DNA from 2 places in the Streptomyces sp. PSU-S4-23 genome. Region 2 is predicted to be linked to the other one. Evidence: riboswitches for the same ligand, from Rfam matches in the RefSeq annotation. Region 2 holds a riboswitch; the other holds the start of a gene.
The links. Region 2 has a riboswitch for cobalamin ahead of ACZ79I_RS08425 (cobalamin biosynthesis protein). Riboswitches for the same ligand answer to the same signal wherever they lie in the genome.

Region 1: it holds a riboswitch for cobalamin, as region 2 does, so the genes downstream of both, ACZ79I_RS26835 (ribonucleoside-diphosphate reductase subunit alpha) here and ACZ79I_RS08425 (cobalamin biosynthesis protein) in region 2, are expected to answer to the same signal.

What each region holds. Positions count from the first base shown of each region.
Region 1 is NZ_JBVMUU010000002.1:5,847,650-5,855,309, reverse strand. Features, by position in the region: gene ACZ79I_RS26855 (GntR family transcriptional regulator) at 1-692, shown strand, start outside; gene ACZ79I_RS26850 (DUF3311 domain-containing protein) at 980-1,246, shown strand; gene mctP (monocarboxylate uptake permease MctP) at 1,243-2,871, shown strand; gene ACZ79I_RS26840 (GNAT family N-acetyltransferase) at 2,944-3,468, shown strand; adenosylcobalamin-variant (AdoCbl-variant) riboswitch at 3,544-3,655, shown strand; gene ACZ79I_RS26835 (ribonucleoside-diphosphate reductase subunit alpha) at 3,788-6,187, shown strand; gene ACZ79I_RS26830 (ribonucleotide-diphosphate reductase subunit beta) at 6,187-7,212, shown strand; gene ACZ79I_RS26825 (hypothetical protein) at 7,125-7,379, opposite strand; gene ACZ79I_RS26820 (GlxA family transcriptional regulator) at 7,473-7,660, shown strand, end outside.
Region 2 is NZ_JBVMUU010000002.1:1,663,626-1,671,285, forward strand. Features, by position in the region: gene ACZ79I_RS08390 (alpha/beta hydrolase family protein) at 1-861, opposite strand, end outside; gene ACZ79I_RS08395 (class II aldolase/adducin family protein) at 962-1,690, opposite strand; gene ACZ79I_RS08400 (inorganic phosphate transporter) at 1,925-3,208, shown strand; gene ACZ79I_RS08405 (hypothetical protein) at 3,222-3,440, shown strand; gene ACZ79I_RS08410 (helix-turn-helix domain-containing protein) at 3,693-4,550, shown strand; gene ACZ79I_RS08415 (hypothetical protein) at 4,592-5,044, shown strand; gene ACZ79I_RS08420 (DUF397 domain-containing protein) at 5,315-5,536, opposite strand; cobalamin riboswitch at 5,840-5,978, shown strand; gene ACZ79I_RS08425 (cobalamin biosynthesis protein) at 6,080-7,036, shown strand; gene ACZ79I_RS08430 (cobyric acid synthase) at 7,033-7,660, shown strand, end outside.

The DNA.
Region 1 (7,660 bases), 4.2 Mb from region 2:
ACCGTCTGAAGAAGCATCTGCTGGAGATGACGGAGACGCTGCCGCCCGGGACGCCGGTGCCGCCCGAGCGCACGCTGGCGGCCGAGTTCGACACCTCACGCACGACCGTGCGCCAGGCCCTGCAGGAACTGGTCGTCGAGGGCCGCCTGGAGCGCATCCAGGGCAAGGGCACGTTCGTCGCCAAGCCGAAGGTCTCGCAGGCGCTGCAACTCACCTCGTACACCGAGGACATGCGGGCCCAGGGCCTGGAGCCGACCTCGCAGCTGCTGGACATCGGCTACATCACCGCCGACGACATGCTCGCCGGACTGCTCGACATCTCGCCCGGCGGCCGGGTGCTGCGCATCGAACGGCTGCGGCTGGCGAGCGGCGAGCCGATGGCCATCGAGACGACGCACCTGTCCGCGAAGCGCTTCCCGGCGCTGCGCCGGTCGCTGGTGAAGTACACCTCGCTGTACACGGCGCTCGCGGAGGTCTACGACGTCCACCTCGCCGAGGCCGAGGAGACCATCGAGACGTCGCTGGCCACCCCGCGCGAGGCCGGCCTGCTCGGCACGGACGTGGGCCTGCCGATGCTGATGCTCTCGCGGCACTCCCTGGACCGGCAGGGCCAGCCGGTGGAGTGGGTGCGGTCCGTCTACCGCGGCGACCGCTACAAGTTCGTGGCGAGGCTGAAGAGGCCCACCGAGTAGAACAACGTGCGGGCGGTATGGCGCCGCCCCCGAAGCTGCTCTACCGTCCTCCCGTCGCCGCACGGACGGGAGGACGGCCCGGTGCCCACCCAGAACGTTTCCCGGCCCCCGTTCCGTCACGCTGCGTACTCACACGGGTGCGTACGGACGACCCAGAGGTATATACCCCCGGGGGTTTCTATTGCTGTTGGAAACCGATATGCGGAGGGGGCTTCCGCATTCCAGACACCGTCACCTACATTGCCTGCGCGTTACCCCCAGTGATCAGTGAGGAGACGGAGCCGCCCATGTCGAACGAGCCCACCGCAAGAGGGACGGCGGTGGTGACGCCTGTGCGCGTCGTCATCGCCCTCTGCCTCCTAGCTCCTTTTGTCGCGATGCTGTGGGTCGGGTCCTATGCCAAGACGGACCCGGCCTTCATCGGCATCCCCTTCTTCTACTGGTACCAGATGCTGTGGGTGCTGATCTCCACGGCGCTGACGATGATCGCGTACAAGCTGTGGCAGCGTGACCAGCGCGCCCAGGCCTCGAAGAAGGGCGGTGCGGCGGAATGAAGGACGGCGTGAACGGCGTGGCGCTCGGCGTCTTCGTCTTCTTCTTCCTGGCCGTGACCGTCATGGGCTTCCTGGCGGCACGCTGGCGCAAGGCCGACAACGAGCACACCCTGGACGAATGGGGCCTGGGCGGACGGTCGTTCGGCACCTGGATCACCTGGTTCCTGCTCGGCGGCGACCTCTACACGGCGTACACCTTCGTGGCCGTGCCGGCGGCGATCTACGCGGCGGGCGCGATGGGCTTCTTCGCGGTGCCGTACACGATCCTGGTCTACCCGCTGATCTTCATGTTCCTGCCCCGTCTGTGGTCGGTGTCGCACCGGCACGGCTACGTGACGACGTCGGACTTCGTGCGCGGCCGCTTCGGCTCGAAGGGCCTGTCGCTGGCGGTGGCGGTCACCGGCATCCTGGCGACGATGCCGTACATCGCGCTCCAGCTGGTCGGCATCCAGGCCGTGCTGGACGTGATGGGCGTGGGCGGCGGCACGAGCACGCACTGGTTCGTGAAGGACCTGCCGCTGCTGATCGCCTTCGGCGTGCTGGCGGCCTACACGTACTCCTCGGGTCTGCGGGCGCCCGCCCTGATCGCGTTCGTGAAGGACGCGCTGATCTACATCGTCATCGCGGTGGCGATCATCTACATCCCGATCAAGCTGGGCGGCTTCGACGACATCTTCACCAAGGCCGGCCAGGCGTTCTCGCAGACGAACCCGGCGACGGGCAAGCCGCGCGGGGCGCTGGTGACCCCGGAGGCGGGCCAGTGGACATACGTGACCCTCGCGCTGGGCTCGGCGCTGGCGCTGTTCATGTACCCCCACTCGATCACCGCGACGCTGTCCTCACGCAGCCGTGAGGTGATCCGCCGCAACACCACGATCCTGCCCCTGTACTCGCTGATGCTGGGTCTGCTCGCGCTGCTCGGCTTCATGGCCATCGCGGCCGGTGTCAAGGTGCAGAACGGCCAGCTGGCGATCCCGCAGCTGTTCGAGGACATGTTCCCGGACTGGTTCGCGGGCGTGGCGTTCGCGGCGATCGGCATCGGGGCGCTCGTCCCGGCGGCGATCATGTCCATCGCGGCGGCGAACCTCTTCACCCGCAACATCTACAAGGACTTCATCAAGCCGGATGCCACGCCCCACCAGGAGACCAGGGTCTCCAAGATCGTGTCGCTGCTGGTGAAGGTGGGCGCCCTGGTCTTCGTCCTGACGATGGACAAGACGGTGGCCATCAACTTCCAGCTCCTCGGCGGTATCTGGATCCTGCAGACCTTCCCGGCCATGGTCGGCGGCCTGTTCACCCGCTGGTTCCACCGCTGGGCGCTGCTGGCGGGCTGGGCGGTCGGCATGGTGTACGGCACGATCGCCGCGTACGGCGTCGCCTCCCCGACCCAGAAGCACTTCGGCGGCTCGGCGAAGGAGATCCCCGGCATCGGCGAGATGGGCTACATCGGCCTGACGGCGTTCGTGCTGAACGTCGCGGTCACCGTGGTGCTGACCCTCGTCCTGAAGGCGGTCAAGGCTCCGGAAGGCGTCGACGAGACCCAGCCGGGCGACTACACGGCGGACGCGGGCGACCCCGGGGTGCAGGTGGAACTGCCGCCGGCCACGGCGGACACCGCACACTGAGCCGGACCTGAGGACGGGCCGCCGGAGTGATCCGGCGGCCCGTTGTCGTACCCGTCCTGCACACTGACCCTCATGGACATCGTGATCCGGCGGGCGGAACCCGGCGACTACGAGACGCTCGGGGAGATCACCGCACAGGCGTACCTCCGAGACGGCCTCCTGGACTTCGGGGAGAGCGACGAGTACCTCGGCGAGCTGAGGGACGTGGCCAAGCGGGCCGCCGCCGCAGAGGTGCTGGTGGCGATCGGGCGCACGAGCGTCCCCGCTGCCCGGGGGAGCGTGCTCGGCGGGGTGACCTTCGTGCCGGACGGGGGCCCCATGGCGGACATCGCCCGCCCCGGCGAGGCCGAGATACGGATGCTCGCCGTCTCCCACGCGGCCCGGGGCCGGGGGATCGGCGAGGCCCTCGTACGCGCCTGTGTCGACCGGGCGCGGGCCACGGACGGCTGCGTGCGGATCGTCCTGTCGACCCAGCACACGATGCGCACCGCCCACCGCATCTACGAGCGCCTGGGCTTCGTCCGCACCCCCGGGCGCGACTGGAACCCGATCCCGCACCTCGACCTCGCCCTCCTCACCTATGAGTTGCCCCTCTGACACACCCCGAAGCCGACAGGACACAACATCTGGGGGTGACATCGAACCCCGGCACAAGATGTATGCTCATGCTCGCTGTCGCCGCAGGGGAATCCGGTGCGAATCCGGAACTGTCCCGCAACGGTGTACTTCTGCGTGTTCGCCTCCGCGTGCGCGTACGAGCGTCAGTCCGAGGGCCTGCCGACAGCGCGCCCGGCCGTCCGGCCCGGCGCCCTGACGTCCGGGCCTCGTGGAATGGGCCGGTGGACGCGACGCCGCGTGCGCTCGTGAGCCGCCCCACCCTCCGCAAGGCCCCGTGCCGAGCGAGGGAGAGCCCTACGTGACCATCGCGCCAGCCGACCCGGTGTCAGCGACTCCGTCCGCGACACCGGCGGTGACCGACGGGAGGGACGGTCCCGGTGCCGCGCTGCTGCGGACCCTGACCGAGCTGACCGCCGACCTTCCGGACGCCGACCCCGGCCGGGTCGCCGCCGCCGCGCTGCGCGGCCGGTCGGCGCACACGGACGAGGCGGAGCTGCGCGAACTGGCCATGGAGGCGGCCGCCGGCCTCGTCTCCGAGGATCCCGCGTACTCAAGGCTGGCCGCCCGGCTGCTGACGATCGGGATCCGGGCCGAGGCCGCGTCACAGGGCGTCACGTCGTTCACGGAGTCCATCGCCACCGGACACCGGGAAGGGCTCATCGCCGACCGCACCGCCGCGTTCGTGCGCCTGCACGCCGACCGGCTCGACGCACTCGTGGACCCCCTTGCCGACGACCGCTTCGGCTACTTCGGTCTGCGCACCCTGCACAGCCGCTACCTCCTGCGGCACCCGATCACCCGCAAGACCGTCGAGACACCGCAGTACTTCATGCTGCGCGTCGCCTGCGGCCTCGCCGGGGACACGGTGCCCGGCCCGGAGTCCGGCTCCCGGACCGTGGACGAGGTCGCCGCGCTCTACCGGCTGATGAGCCGCCTCGACTACCTCCCCTCCTCCCCCACGCTCTTCAACTCCGGCACGCGGCACCCCCAGATGTCGTCCTGCTACCTCCTCGACTCCCCGAAGGACGAGCTGGACTCCCTCTACGAGCGCTACCACCAGGTCGCCCGCCTCTCCAAGCACGCCGGCGGCATCGGGCTGTCGTTCTCCCGCATCCGCTCCCGCGGGTCCCTCATCCGCGGCACCAACGGGCACTCGGGCGGCATCGTCCCGTTCCTGAAGACCCTGGACGCCTCGGTCGCCGCGGTGAACCAGGGCGGCCGGCGCAAGGGCGCCGCCGCGGTCTACCTGGAGACCTGGCACTCCGACATCGAGGAGTTCCTCGAACTGCGGGACAACACCGGTGAGGACGCCCGCCGCACCCACAACCTCAACCTCGCGCACTGGGTCCCGGACGAGTTCATGCGCCGGGTCGAGGCCGACCGGCCGTGGTCGCTGTTCTCACCGTCCGACGTGCCGGAGCTGGTCGACCTCTGGGGCGAGGAGTTCGACGCCGCCTACCGCGCGGCGGAGGCCGCCGGGCTCGCCCGCAGGACCATCCCGGCCCGCGATCTGTACGGCCGTATGATGCGCACGCTCGCCCAGACCGGCAACGGCTGGATGACCTTCAAGGACGCCGCCAACCGCACCGGCAACCAGACGGCACGGCCGGGCCACGTCATCCACTCCTCCAACCTCTGCACCGAGATCCTGGAGGTCACGCACGACGGGGAGACGGCGGTCTGCAATCTGGGGTCGGTCAATCTCGGCGCGTTCGCCGACGCGGCGAGCGGCGACCTCGACTGGGAGCGGCTGGACGCCACGGTCCGTACCGCCGTCGCCTTCCTGGACCGCGTCGTCGACATCAACTACTACCCGACCGCGCAGGCGGGCCGCTCCAACGCCGAGTGGCGCCCGGTGGGCCTGGGAGTGATGGGTCTGCAGGACGTGTTCTTCAAGCTCCGCCTGCCCTTCGGCTCACCCGAGGCGAAGGCGCTGTCCACCCGTGTCGCCGAGCGCATCATGCTCGCCGCGTACGAGACCTCCGCCGACCTCGCCGAGGTCCACGGCCCGCTGCCGGCCTGGGAGAAGACCCGCACCGCCCAGGGTGTGCTGCACCCCGACCACTACGACGTCGAACCGGCCTGGCCGGAGCGCTGGGCGGCGCTGCGGGAACGGATCGCGGCCGTCGGCATGCGCAACTCGCTGCTGCTCGCCGTCGCGCCGACCGCCACCATCGCGTCCATCGCGGGCGTGTACGAGTGCATCGAGCCGCAGGTCTCCAATCTGTTCAAGCGCGAGACGCTGTCCGGGGAGTTCCTCCAGGTCAACTCCTACCTGGTCGACGACCTGAAGAAGCTGGGCGTCTGGGACGCCCGCACCCGGGAGGCGCTGCGCGAGGCGAACGGGTCGGTGCAGGACTTCGCCTGGATCCCCGAGGAGGTGCGGACGCTGTACCGCACGGCGTGGGAGATCCCGCAGCGCGGGCTGATCGACATGGCCGCCGCCCGCACCCCGTTCCTGGACCAGGGCCAGTCCCTGAACCTGTTCATGGAGACGCCGACCATCGGCAAGCTCTCCTCGATGTACGCGTACGCCTGGAAGCGGGGCCTGAAGACGACGTACTACCTGCGCTCGCGCCCGGCGACCCGCATCGCCCGCGCGGCCCGGGCGGCCGTCCCCGCGCAGCAGGCCGCCCCGGACCCCGGCGCGGTCGCCTGCTCCCTTGAGAACCCCGAGTCCTGCGAGGCGTGCCAGTGATGTCCCTCCACCCGCCGAAGAAGAGCGCGAACCTGCTCGACCCGGGCTTCGAACTGACCCTGCGCCCCATGCGCTACCCCGACTTCTACGAGCGCTACCGGGACGCCGTCAAGAACACCTGGACCGTGGAGGAGGTCGACCTCCACTCGGACGTCGCCGACCTCGCCAGGCTCACCCCCGCGGAGCGGCACCTGATCGGCCGGCTGGTCGCGTTCTTCGCGACGGGCGACTCGATCGTGGCCAACAACCTCGTGCTGACCCTGTACAAGCACATCAACTCCCCCGAGGCGCGGCTGTACCTGTCCCGCCAGCTGTTCGAGGAGGCCGTGCACGTCCAGTTCTATCTGACGCTGCTGGACACCTATCTCCCCGATCCGCAGGAGCGGGCCGCCGCCTTCGCGGCGATCGAGAACATCCCGTCGATCCGCGAGAAGGCACGGTTCTGCTTCCGGTGGATGGACTCGGTGGAGCGGATCGACCGGCTGGAGACGGCGGCCGACCGCCGCCGCTTCCTCCTCAACCTCATCTGCTTCGCGGCCTGCATCGAGGGCCTGTTCTTCTACGGGGCCTTCGCGTACGTCTACTGGTTCCGCAGCCGCGGCCTGCTGCACGGTCTGGCCACGGGCACCAACTGGGTCTTCCGCGACGAGACGATGCACATGGGCTTCGCCTTCGAGGTGGTCGACACCGTGCGCAAGGAGGAGCCGGACCTCTTCGACGACGCGCTGGGGCGGCAGGTCACCGGCATGCTGCGGGAGGCCGTCGAGGCCGAGCTGCAGTTCGCGCGCGACCTGTGCGGCGACGGCCTGCCGGGCATGAACACCGACTCGATGCGGCAGTACCTGGAGTGCGTCGCCGACCAGCGCCTCACGCGCCTGGGCTTCGCCCCGGTGTACGGCTCGGAGAACCCCTTCTCCTTCATGGAGCTCCAGGGCGTTCAGGAGCTGACCAACTTCTTCGAGCGGCGTCCGTCGGCGTACCAGGTCGCGGTGGAGGGGACCGTCGACCTCGACGAGGACTTCTGACCGCCTGCCTCCTCGCCTGCCTCCTCGCGTGCCTCCTCGGCCTGCCTGATCCGGTGGTCGACACGGCGTTCGTGCGCGATGCCGATCAGTGAGGGCAGGACGAGGAGGACGAGGATCCCGAGGACGGTGAGCATTCCGGTGAGGGCTTCCGCGTGTGTCGTATCCATGGACACCACTGTCCCGCCGGATGCCCCTTACCGTGAGTGGCAGGACTGCCGCACACCCTCGAATTACTGCCACTTCCGCGGCACACTGGTCCCATGCTGAAGAACGTGGCGGCCGTCCTCCTCGACGGCGTGCACCCCTTCGAACTCGGCGTCGTCTGCGAGGTGTTCGGCATCGACCGCAGCGACGAGGGACTGCCCGTGTACGACTTCGCGGTCGCCTCGGCCGAGGGACCCCTGCTCCGTACCGACTGCGGATTCACCCTGTCCACCGCACACGGGCT
Region 2 (7,660 bases):
CAGCGGCAGCAGGGCGCCGGGGGTGCGGCGGGCCACGGCCAGGGCGCGCAGCGTGGTCTCCCAGCTGAGCACGGGCGAGTCCAGGACGAGCCCGGAGATCCGCTCGCGCAGCGAGGAGTGCGCGGCGGCGCGCAGCGCCATGGTGGCACCGGTGGACCAGCCGTGCAGGACGACGCGCTCGGCGCCGTGGACCACGGCGTAGCGGATGGCGGCGTCCAGATCGTGCCACTCGGTCTCGCCGAGGTGGTTCAGGCCGTCCGGGGGCCGCGGTGCCCCGGGGTCGCCGCGGTAGGCGGGGTCGAGGACCGGGAAGCGGTGGCGGCTGAGGAACTCCATGACGTTCATGGGATGTTCCCGGGTGGTGCCCAGGCCGTGCACGGTGATCACCCACGTGTCGCGGGCGCCGGGTACGAACCAGGCGGGCAGGGTCCCGAGTTCGCCGGGCACGTCGACATCGGTGTGGCGGAGGCCGAGGGCGGTGGCCGGGTCGCCGATGTGCACGGCGGGGGTGAGCCAGGCCCGGCCGCCGGGTTCCATCGTGCCCTGGGTGACGCGTTCCAGGCGGCGTACGACGGTGTCGGCGGAGTGCGGGGCGGTGGGCAGGACCGGTCCGACGACCGCGTGCGAGCCGTTGGCGGACAGGCCGTAGACGCCGGGGCGCTGAGAGGCCAGGTCCCGGGTGAGGGTGATCCGGCCGGCCGCCGTGGAGTGCACGGTGAGGCGGGGCTCGGTGGGCAGCGGGCGGCCCGGCGGCGCCTTGAGCGCCGCGTTGCTGGCCATGCGGCCCACGACGAGGCCGGCCGCGGCTGCTGTGGCGATGGCTGTGGTGGCGGCTGCGGCCGCCGCTGTGACAGTGCGCACCCGTCCAGTCTCGCGGTGGAGCCCGCCCCCGGCCAGTGGGAGGACGGCGGGGGGTGACCCCGCCGGGCGCGTGCGCGCACGGCCGTCGCCGTCCCGGCCCTTACCCCTGCCCGTATCCCCGCAGCCGCTCCCCCACCTCCGCCACCTGCTCCCGGGTGAGCAGCGACGGTGTGAGGCCGGGTACGGAGGACGCCGCCAGCCAGACGCGGCACATCCACTCCAGTTGGGCGGTGCGGTCGTATGCCTGGGTCAGCGACGACCCGTGGGCGAGCGTGCCGTGGTTCTCCAGGAGACAGGCGCTGCGGCCCCTCAGGGCCCGGAGGGTGTTCTCGGCCAACTCGGGCGTGCCGTAGGTCGCGTACGGGGCGACCCGGACCGGTCCGCCGAGGGCGGCGGCCATGTAGTGGATCAGCGGCAGCTCCGGGACCAGGGTGGAGACCGCCGTCGCGTGCACGGCGTGCGTGTGGACGACGGCACGCGCCCCGGTGGTGCGGTAGACGGCCAGGTGCATCGGCAGCTCGCTCGTCGGACGCAGCGAGCCGAGCACCTGCCCGCCGTCGAGGCCGACGCCGACCGCGTCGCCCGGTGTCAGCCGCTCGTACGGCACGCCCGTGGGTGTGACCAGCACGATGTCTCCGACGCGGACGGAGACGTTGCCGGACGTTCCGACGACCAGCCCGTCGGCGACGGTGCGGCGGGCCGTCGCGACGAGTTCGTCCCACGCCCGCGCCACCTCGTCCGCGGCATCCGTCCCGCCCCGCCCCCGGCCGCCCGCCGCGGCCTCCGGTACGGCCTGTGCGTCCGGTGCGTCGTCTCGCTGCTCAGCCATGACGCGATCCTGCCAGACACCGCACAGGGCCCGGTGGCGGGACCGAGCGGACCCGAAGATTTCCGGAAGGTGGAATTCCGCATTCGTTCGAGAGCGCCACCGCCGCGGTCCCGCGACGAAACGGAGCGGCGGCACCCCGATCGGTACACCCTCCGGCCCGTCTCAGTTCATCTTCCGTTCACCCAGGTTGCGTACGGTTCACGCGCCACTGACGTCCTAGAGAAGCCTGGGTAAATGGAACACATCACGCTCCTCCTCGGAATCGTGATCGTCACCGCTCTCGTGTTCGATTTCACGAACGGTTTCCACGACACAGCCAACGCGATGGCCACGACCATCTCGACCGGCGCCCTCAAGCCCAAGACGGCGGTGGCCATGTCCGCCGTGCTGAACCTCGTCGGCGCCTTTCTCTCGGTGGAGGTCGCCAAGACGATCTCCGGCGGCATCATCAACGAACAGGGCATACGCGTCGAAGTGATCTTCGCGGCCCTGGTGGGCGCGATCCTCTGGAACCTGCTGACCTGGCTTCTCGGCCTGCCGTCGAGCTCCTCCCACGCCCTCTTCGGCGGCCTGATCGGCGCCGCCGTCACCTCCGCCAGCTGGTCCGCGGTGAACGGCTCGACGGTCGTCACCAAGGTCCTCATCCCCGCGGTCGCCGCGCCGATCGTGGCGGGCCTCGCCTCGATGCTGGCGACGCGCCTGTCGTACACCTTCAGCCACCACGCCGACGAGAAGGCGAGCGCGAAGGGCTACCGCGCCGGGCAGATAGCCTCGGCCGGCCTGGTCTCCCTGGCGCACGGCACCAACGACGCGCAGAAGACGATGGGCGTCATCACGCTGGCGCTCGTCACCGGTGACGTCATCGCCCCCGGCTCGAACCCTCCCACCTGGGTCATCGTCTCGGCCGGTACGGCCATCGCGCTCGGCACCTACCTCGGCGGCTGGCGCATCATCCGCACGATGGGCAAGGGTCTGACGGACCTGGCCCCGCAGCAGGGCTTCGCCGCCCAGACCAGCGCGGCGACCGCGATCCTCGCCTCCTCCCACCTCGGCTTCTCGCTCTCCACCACCCAGGTCGTCTCCGGCGCGGTCATGGGGTCCGGCCTCGGCCGCAAGGGCGCCGCGGTGCGCTGGTCCACCGCGACCAGGATGCTCGTCGCCTGGGTCCTGACCCTTCCGGCCGCCGGCCTGGTCGGCGGCGCCGCCGAAGTCCTCACCAAGCAGGGCACCTGGGGCACGGCCGCCACGGGAGTGCTGCTGGTCGCCGGCGCCGGCGCCATCTGGGCCCGTTCCCGCCGCAAGCCGGTCACGGTCCACAACGTCAACGACGTCGAGACGGAGCCCTCGGGCGTCGTCACGGCCGCGATCGCCGCGGTGATCCCGCCCCCGGCGGGCCCGGTCACGGCGGACGACACCGCGGCGGAGAGCGCCGCGACGGACGGCGCCGAGCTGAGGACCACCACCCTCCAGGCCCCGGAAGGCCCCTCCGCGGAGCCGACCCGCCCCGCGACGGTATAAGGAAGTACACCCCATGAAGATCGACTGGGCAGCCCTCGGCTCCGTCTTCGGCGTCAGCCTCATCGTCACCGTGGCCCTGGTGGGCCTGTTCACCCTGGGCGTCGTCGGCCTCACGAAGAAGGAGACGGCGCGTGGCGGCACGGCCGCCCTGGCGGCCACCGGCGCGTACGTCTGTTTCGCGGCGTGCGCGGCGGCGGTGTCGTACGGGATCTATCTGATCGTGGCCAAGTAACCCCCACAGCGCGCCCGCGCGCATGGGCGCGCACGGCCAAGCCCCCGCAGTGACGATCACTGCGGGGGCTGATCTTTGTTAGATATATGCCGATTTGCTACGGTCTACCCCGCATACGACCACGTCGAAAAGACAGGTGGCGAAGCGGCAGAGGTCTGGCCGCCCATGCCCAACTCACCTAGTCTAATGGATGAGTTGCTGCCCGACGTTGGCCGCCCGACCAGCCGAAGACGACGTGTAGCAGGGAGCGACATGGCCAGGGACATCGATCCGAGCCTGAACCGACGCAGGCTCCGTATCGAGTTGCGCAAGGCGCGGGAGGAAGCCGGTCTCACCCAGCGGGAGGCGGCCGACGCGCTGGAGTGGTCACTGTCGAAACTGATCCGGCTGGAGGCCGGCACGGTCAGCCTCAGCGTCACAGACCTGCGCGCCCTGCTCCAGCTGTACCGGGTGACGGACTCCGGGCTGGTGGGCGAGCTGGAGGAGGCGGCCCGCGGCTCGAAGGGGCCGTCCTGGTGGGCGCCGTACAGCGACATGGTGCGGCCGCAGTTCGCCCAGTACCTGGGCTACGAGAGCGCCGCGACCTCGATCCGCTTCTACCACCCGTCGGTCGTCTACTCGCTGTTCCAGATCGAGGACTACACGATGGCCCAGCTGGAACCCCGCGAGACCGCCGAAGTGGCCCGGCGCTCGGCGGAGCTGCGCACCACCAGGCAGGAGCGGATCTTCGACGGCGAGCAGGGGCCCGACGTGAGCATCGTGCTGGACGAGGCGGTCGTGCGGAGGGTCATCGGCGGACCGGGGGTGATGCGACGTCAGCTGGAACACCTCAAGACGATGTCCCAGCACCCCAGGGTCACCATGCGCCTGCTGCCGTTCGCGGCGGGCGCGCACTACAGCATGGGCGGGTCCTTCACCCTGCTCGGCTTCAGGGACGACGACGACCTGCTCTACCTGGAGGGCGCCACCGGCAGCGTGGCGAACCGGGACGACCTCGACCTCACGTCCCGCTACCAGGAGTGCTTCGAGGACATCAGCAACAAGGCGTACGACGGCGACCGGATGATCGAGCTGATCGACGCGGTCAAGGAGAGTCTCGGCAACGGCTGAAACCCGGGAGGAACGGCCCGGGCGGACAACGGGGAGGGGCCATGGCGGCCTTGGGGATTGCTGACTGGTACAGGCGGCTGCGCACGCTCCGCTCCGTCGCGACGGACAGGCCGCCGGGCGTCCCGCCGCGGCCCGCCGGGCCGCACGAGGGCGCCCCCGCGCTCCACGAGGTGGAGCACACGGGCGGCGAGGACGGCACACGGCCCCCGGGCGGCCGACTGCTGCTGGGCACGGCGTGCGGCAGCGTCCTGCTGTTCGGCATCGCCGTGTCCGCCCGGGTGGCGCCCAGCCTCGCGCTGGACGCTCTGACCCCCCTGACCACGACGGTGGTCGGGGTACTCGGCGCGGCCGCCGTCACCGTGCTCGCGGCCTGCGTCGGCCGGTCGCTGCGCGGCCGCTCGTCGGCGCCGCGCGCGCCCGGGCTCAGCGGGTCCCCGAGCCCCGCGGACGAACCGTCGCCACAGCCCGGTCGAGAACACGGAGACGCTCCGTGACGGGGGTGAGGCCCCACCACAGCCCGGCGCTGGCGGCCGCGACGATCGTCACCACGAGCCAGACCAGGGCCCGCGCCGTGGATCCCGGTACGAGCAGCGCGGCGAGCGCTCCGACGCCCACCGCGAACACCCCCGTGGTCAAGGAGAAGAGTGCCAGCGGGGCCGCCGCCGACAAGGACGGGCGCGGAGTGTGGGGACCGCCCGCGCGTGCCGAGACATCCCTGGCCCTGTCTGCCATACGGGTCCCCTCCCGCCCTCTGGACGGCCCCTTCAGAAACCGCCGGCCGCCGGGTTCTCAAGTCCAGCCAGCAAACCACACCACGCGGCACGGCGAAAGACGAGCACCGGCCCGGCCCGCCGTTTCGAGTCACGCACGAGCACGTGCGCTGTCTCCACGGTCACTTCGACGCAGTCGTTGTTGTCCCCTCCCGAGTGACTGCTCTTGCGCCACACCCGCCCCGTCGGGTCCCTGCCGATCACACCGACCTCCACTCACCAGTCAGCGCACCGACACAGCGTCCTCACCGTGACGCTCCCGAGCGCCGTGTCCCACCGCTGCCACAGGCAACAGAGGCCCGGCCACACCAGGTTCGTCTCCCCGCAACGAATCACCCAATGCCGCTCGTCGGCGCTCTTCGCGTTGGTCATGCCGATTCGTTCGTAGTGCCGTCCCTAGTCTTCCCAGCTTCCCCGCGCGGAAAGAGCACAGATAGCGCCGATTCGGTTGGCTGACGATATTTCAGCGGTGTGGGGCTCAGCACACCGCAGCGTCGCAGGTCAAGACCCAGTTGACGGGTGTTCCGGAGGCGTGGTGGACTGCCGGGGCCACCACGGCGGCAGGAGAGGAAGCCGGTGCAAGTCCGGCGCGGTCCCGCCACTGTCACCGGGAAGGAACGTCCCGGGAGCCAGGAACTCTCACCGCCGGTCTCATCGAACCAGGGCGTGGACACCCTGAGTGAGGACATATCGCCATGCGCGGCTGCCGATCGAGGTTCCGTACCCGCCCCCTGCCCGACCCCACGGTCGGCTGAGCCGATGGGTGCCGATCGCGTCTTCGCGTACGGCGCCGCCGCCGGCCTCCTCGGTGACCTCCTGCTCGGCGATCCGCGCCGAGGGCATCCGGTCGCCGCGTTCGGGCGGGCCGCGGGCGTCGTGGAGCGGGTGTTGTGGCGGGACCACCGCGGGTGGGGCGCGCTGCACACCGCCGTGTGCGCCGGGGGCGCCGTGGCGACGGCGGCGCTGGCCGCGTCCGTCGCGCGCCCCTCGCGCGCCGCGTCCCTGGTCCTGACCGCCGCCGCCACCTGGGCCGTCGTCGGGGGGACGTCCCTGGCGCGGGAGGCGCGGGCCGTCGGGCGCTCCCTGGAGGCGGGGGACATCGGGGCCGCCCGTGCGCGGCTGCCCCATCTGTGCGGACGGGACCCCCAGGCGCTCGACGCCGACGGGATCGCGCGGGCGGTCGTGGAGTCCGTCGCCGAGAACACCTCCGACGCCGTGGTGGGCGCGCTGGTGTGGGGAGCCGTCGCCGGTGTGCCCGGGCTCGCCGGCTTCCGTGCCGTCAACACCCTCGACGCCATGGTGGGCCACGTCTCGCCCCGGTACCGGCGGTTCGGGTGGGCGTCCGCCCGGCTCGACGACCTCGCCGGATGGCCGGGGGCACGGCTGACAGCCCTCCTCGCGGCGGCCTCCGGCCCCGATCCGCGCGGCGCCGTGCGCGCCTGGCGTGCCGACGCCGCGCGGCATCCGAGCCCCAACGCGGGCCCGGTGGAGGCCGCGTTCGCGGGTGCCCTGGGCGTACGGCTGGGCGGAACGCTGTCGTACGGGGGCCGCGTCGAGCACCGGCCCGTCCTCAACGCGGCGGGGCGCGCGGTGCGCACGGACGACATCGAACGGGCGGTACGGCTCTCCCGCGGGGTCAGCGGGCTCGCGCTCGGCGTCACCCTCGCCGGGCGCCTCGCGGCCCGACGGCTTCTCGCGAAGGGACACACCTCATGAGCGGCGGACTCCTCGTCGCCGGCACCACCTCCGACGCCGGCAAGAGCGTCGTCGCCGCCGGGATCTGCCGCTGGCTGGTACGGCAGGGAGTGAAGGTCGCGCCCTTCAAGGCGCAGAACATGTCCCTCAACTCCTTCGTCACCCGTGAGGGCGCCGAGATCGGGCGGGCGCAGGCCATGCAGGCCCAGGCGTGCCGTACCGAGCCGACCGCGCTGATGAACCCCGTACTGCTCAAGCCGGGCGGCGAGCAGAGCAGCCAGGTCGTGCTGCTCGGCAGGCCGGTCGGCGAGCTGAGCGCACGCGGGTACCACGGGGGGCGGCAACGGCAGCTTCTCGGCACCGTCCTGGACTGCCTCGCCGAGTTGCGGGGCACCTACGACGCGGTGATCTGCGAGGGGGCCGGCAGTCCTGCCGAGATCAATCTGCGGCGCACCGACATCGTGAACATGGGGATCGCCCGCAACGCCCGGCTCCCCGTCCTCGTCGTCGGCGACATCGACCGCGGTGGCGTGTTCGCCTCCTTCTTCGGCACGGTCGCGCTGCTCTCGCGCGAGGACCAGGAGCTCGTCGCCGGATTCCTCGTCAACAAGTTCCGCGGCGACGTCTCACTGCTGGAGCCGGGGC